One region of the Streptomyces sp. NPDC052225 genome, then DNA from elsewhere that is predicted to be linked to it. Evidence: riboswitches for the same ligand, from Rfam matches in the RefSeq annotation. Region 1 holds a riboswitch; the other holds the start of a gene.
What was found. Region 1 has a riboswitch for cobalamin ahead of AB0L37_RS23255 (HoxN/HupN/NixA family nickel/cobalt transporter). Riboswitches for the same ligand answer to the same signal wherever they lie in the genome.

Region 2: linked by a shared signal. The riboswitch ahead of AB0L37_RS11310 (ABC transporter substrate-binding protein) and the one ahead of AB0L37_RS23255 (HoxN/HupN/NixA family nickel/cobalt transporter) in region 1 are both predicted to bind cobalamin.

What each region holds. Positions count from the first base shown of each region.
Region 1 is NZ_JBFAVD010000016.1:96,465-98,655, forward strand. Features, by position in the region: gene AB0L37_RS23245 (inorganic diphosphatase) at 1-168, shown strand, start outside; gene AB0L37_RS23250 (metalloregulator ArsR/SmtB family transcription factor) at 176-526, opposite strand; cobalamin riboswitch at 631-844, shown strand; gene AB0L37_RS23255 (HoxN/HupN/NixA family nickel/cobalt transporter) at 875-1,990, shown strand; gene AB0L37_RS23260 (CaiB/BaiF CoA-transferase family protein) at 2,069-2,191, shown strand, end outside.
Region 2 is NZ_JBFAVD010000006.1:51,623-53,813, reverse strand. Features, by position in the region: gene AB0L37_RS11315 (hypothetical protein) at 1-820, shown strand, start outside; cobalamin riboswitch at 858-1,054, shown strand; gene AB0L37_RS11310 (ABC transporter substrate-binding protein) at 1,119-2,153, shown strand; gene AB0L37_RS11305 (iron chelate uptake ABC transporter family permease subunit) at 2,150-2,191, shown strand, end outside.

The DNA.
Region 1 (2,191 bases):
ACGGTCCAGGACATCGAGGACATCCCCGAGTTCGACCGCCTGGAGATCACGCACTTCTTCGAGGTCTACAAGGACCTGGAGCCCGGCAAGTCGGTGGACGGCTCTCACTGGGAGGGCCGCGAGAAGGCGTACGAGGAGATCAGGCGGGCGCGCGGGCGCCGGTCCTGAGCGCCGGTCACGTCCCCACGGCGTCGACCAGTTCCCCGATCTCCGCGTCCACGAGCCGGTAGCGCACCACACGCCCCGTCTTCTCCCCCGCCACGACCCCGGCCGCCCGCAGCAGCCGCAGCGCCTGCGAGACGGCCGCGCCGTTCATCCCGGAGGCCACCGCCAGGTCGGACACGGCCAGCGGACCGACCCGGCGCAGCGCGAGCAGCAGGGCGAGCCGGTGCGGGTCGGCGAGCAGCGAGAAGCGCTCCGCCCACTCGCGTACCCGCGCCACGTCCCCGATGGCCTCGACGGCGTCGCAGACCCGGTGCCCGTCGATGGTGCGGTGATCGGCCCGCTCGGCCGGAACGAGATGCATGGCCGGATTCTCTCAACACCCGTACCGCCCACCGCCACCCGGGCCGCGATGTGATCTTGCATACCTGCACAGGTGTGCAGCTATGCAGCCACGTGCCGGCCCCCCTAAGGTGAACGGGCCGTGGTGCTCGGGAAGACCGGTGACAACCCCTCAGGGGCCAAGTCCGGAGCGGCCCTCGCCACTGTGATCGGGTTCCGGACCGCAGGTCCGGAGCGCACCGTGCCAGTACGCCACTGGTGGCCGCAAGGCCGCTGGGAAGGCAGGCGCGGCGGCGCACGCCCGTAAGCCAGGAGACCGGCCACGGCATCTCACGAAGTGATCCACGAGGTGCTGGAGCGTGATCGACGTATGACCCTGCCCGCGAACTCCCCTGCGCGGCCCACCGAACCGACCACAGCCTTCCGCTGGCGGCGCGAGGACACCCTGCGCACCGCGGGGCTGATGGCGGTGATCCTGGCCCTGCACGTCGTCGCGTTCGGCGTGCTGTTCCTGCTGGTCGTCCCGAACCACTACGAAGTCGACAACAAGGCCTTCGGCATCGGCCTGGGCATCACCGCCTACACCCTCGGCATGCGGCACGCCTTCGACGCCGACCACATCGCCGCGATCGACAACACCACCCGCAAGCTGATGGCCGACGGAAAGCGTCCGGTCTCGGTCGGCTTCTGGTTCGCGCTCGGCCACTCCAGTGTGGTCGTCGTGCTGGCCGCGCTGATCGCCGGCGGCACCGCGCTCGCCGGGACGCTGATGAACGACGGTTCGCGCACGCACCAGGTGCTCGGCGTCGTCGGCACGACGTTCTCCGGCTCGTTCCTGTATCTCATCGCCGCCCTCAACCTCGTCGCCCTGCTGGGCATCCTCAAGGTGTTCCGGGCGATGCGCGAAGGCTCGTACAACGAGGTGGAGCTCGAACAGCACCTGGATTCCCGGGGGTTCATGAACCGCGTCCTCGGCCGCTTCACCAAGTCGATCACCCGGCCGGGCCAGATGTTCCCGCTGGGCTTCCTGTTCGGCCTCGGCTTCGACACGGCGACCGAGGTGACGCTGATGGTGATGGCTGGCAGCGGCGCCGCGGCCGGGCTGCCCTGGTACGCGATCCTGTGCCTGCCGCTGCTCTTCGCCGCGGGCATGAGCCTGTTCGACACGCTCGACGGCACGTTCATGAACTTCGCGTACCAGTGGGCGTTCTCCAACCCGGTGCGCAAGGTGTTCTACAACCTCACCATCACCGGTCTGTCGATCGCGGTCGCGTTCTTCATCGGCACGATCGAACTCGTCGGCGTGCTCCACGACAAGCTCGACCTGTCGGACGCGGTGACGAGCTGGATCGCCGGGCTCGATCTCGACAACGTCGGCTACGTCATCGTCGGCCTGTTCGTCGTGGTGTGGGCGGCGGCGATCGGCTACTGGCGTCTGGCCAAGGTCGAACAGCGCTGGTCCGCGCGGGTGGCCGACGGCGCGTAGCGGCAGCCGCCGGGTGGTGGCGTGAGCGCGTCGCATAGCGTGCACGTCACCACGCCGTCCCCGCATGGAGGATCGTCAATGAGCGCCGCCCGCCTGCCACTTGAGGGCATCACCGTCGTCAGCCTGGAGCAGGCGGTCGCCGCGCCGTTCGCCACCCGCCAGCTCGCCGACCTCGGGGCCCGGGTCATCAAGGTGGAGCGG
Region 2 (2,191 bases), on a different contig from region 1:
GACGACCCACAACGCCATGTCGACGACGGTCGACCGGTTCATCGGGCCGCTCCAGGACCCGGGGATCACCGCGCAGCTGGACGACGGGGTGCGCGCCCTCCAGCTCGACACGTACCGGTGGGAGCGGCCGGAGGAGATCGCCGGGCGGCTCTCCGACTCGGACCTCACGCCCGCGCAGCAGGCCCTGGTCCGGTCGGCGGTCAACACGGTCAACCCGCCGCGCGACGGACTGTGGCTGTGCCATGCCGTGTGCCGGGCCGGGGCGGTGGCCCTGGTGCCCACGCTGCGCGCGATCGGCGACTGGATGCGGGCCCACCCGACCGACGTGGTCACGTTCATCGTGCAGGACGCGATCTCGGGTGAGGACACGGCGCAGGCGTTCGCCGAGGCGGGCGTGGACGACCTGGTGTTCACCCCCGACCCCGATCCCGCACGGCCCTGGCCGACGCTCGGCGAACTGATCGACGGCGGCCGCCGCCTCGTCGTCTTCGCCGAGCAGGCCGACGGTCCGGCGCCCTGGTACCGGAACTTCTACCGGTACGGCATGGAGACGCCGTTCGCCTTCCGCTCCCCCGGCGACATGACGTGCGTGCCGCACCGCGGCGGCGACGACAAGCGGCTCTTCCTGCTCAACCACTTCATCACGGACAACGGTGGCAGCCGCCTGGACGCCGGCACGGTCAACACCCGCCGCTTCGTGCTCGACCGGGCCCATCGCTGCGAGCGCGAGCGCGGCCGGCCGGTGAACTTCGTCGCCGTGGACTACGCGACGATCGGTGACGCGCGCGGTGCGGTGGCGGCGCTCAACTCGGAGCGCTGACCGGATGACCCCGGCCCCGTCCGAGACGTCCGCCCTGTGATAATTTCGCCGAGCCAGTCGTACCTTTGTGCGTTCAACGACGCACACGGGTCAGGGAATCCGGTGGGAATCCGGAACTGACGCGCAGCGGTGAGGGTGACGGGCGGAGCAACTGCCACTGGGCCATCGGCCCGGGAAGGCGCTTCGCGCGGACGACCCCGAGTCCGAAGACCTGCTGGCAGCCTCCGGCGGCGACCCGCGGGCGGGGGTGCACCGTAGGCCGGCTCCGCGTATGAGCCCTGGACGCTGAGGACTTCCCGTGCCCTTCGCACGTCACCTTCCCTTCACCGCCGCGCTGTTGGCGGCTTCCCTGCTGGCGCTCACCGGATGTGCGGACACCGGGAGTGCCGCCGGCGCGCCGGACGGCGGGGCGCGCGCCGTGACCCTCGACAACTGCGGCACGAAGGTGCGCGTGCCGCACGCGCCGCGCCGGGCCGTCGCCCTCGACCAGGGGTCGGCGGAGATCATGCTGTCGCTCGGGCTCGCGGACCGGATGGTGGGCACGGCCACCTGGACCGACCCGGTCCTCAAGGGCCTGGAGAAGGCGAACGCGAAGGTGCCGCGCCTCGCCGACCGCTACCCGTCCTTCGAGAAGGTCCTGGACTCCGAACCGGACTTCGCCGCGGCCTCCTTCACGTACACCCTCGGCAAGGGCGGCGTCGCGCCGCGCGAGCAGTTCGAGGAGCTGGGCGTGCCCACGTACCTCTCCCCCACCGACTGCGCGGGCAAGGACAACAGCGGGGACGGCGACGGGGTGCGCACGTCGGCGCTCGGTATGGACACCGTCTACGGCGAGATACGGGACCTGGCGCGGATTTTCGACGTTCAGGCGCGCGGCGAGAAGCTGGTCGCCGAGCTGAAGTCCCGTGTCCGCAAGGCCACTTCGGGCCTCGACGCGCCCGACGTGAGCCTCCTGTACTGGTTCGCCAACTCCGACTCGCCCTATATGGCGGGGTGTTGCGGAGCGCCCGGCATCATCACGAAGGAGATCGGCGCGCGGAACGTGTTCGACGACACGCGTGAGGAATGGCCGCAGATCAACTGGGAGACGGTGGCCGACCGCGACCCCGACGTCCTCGTCATCGGCGATCTGACCCGCCGCTCGCAGTCCGCCGAGTCGGCCGCGCAGAAGATCAGGTTCCTGGAGTCCGACCCGGTGACCAAGAACATGACGGCGGTGCGCGAGAAGCGGTACGTGCTGCTGAGCGGGCAGGCGATGAATCCGACGATCAGGACCGTGGACGGCGTGGAGAAGGTGGCGGCCGCGCTGCGCACGTACGGCCTCACCAAGTGAGCGTCCTGCGGCCGGGCCTGTACGGGGCCGCGGGCCTC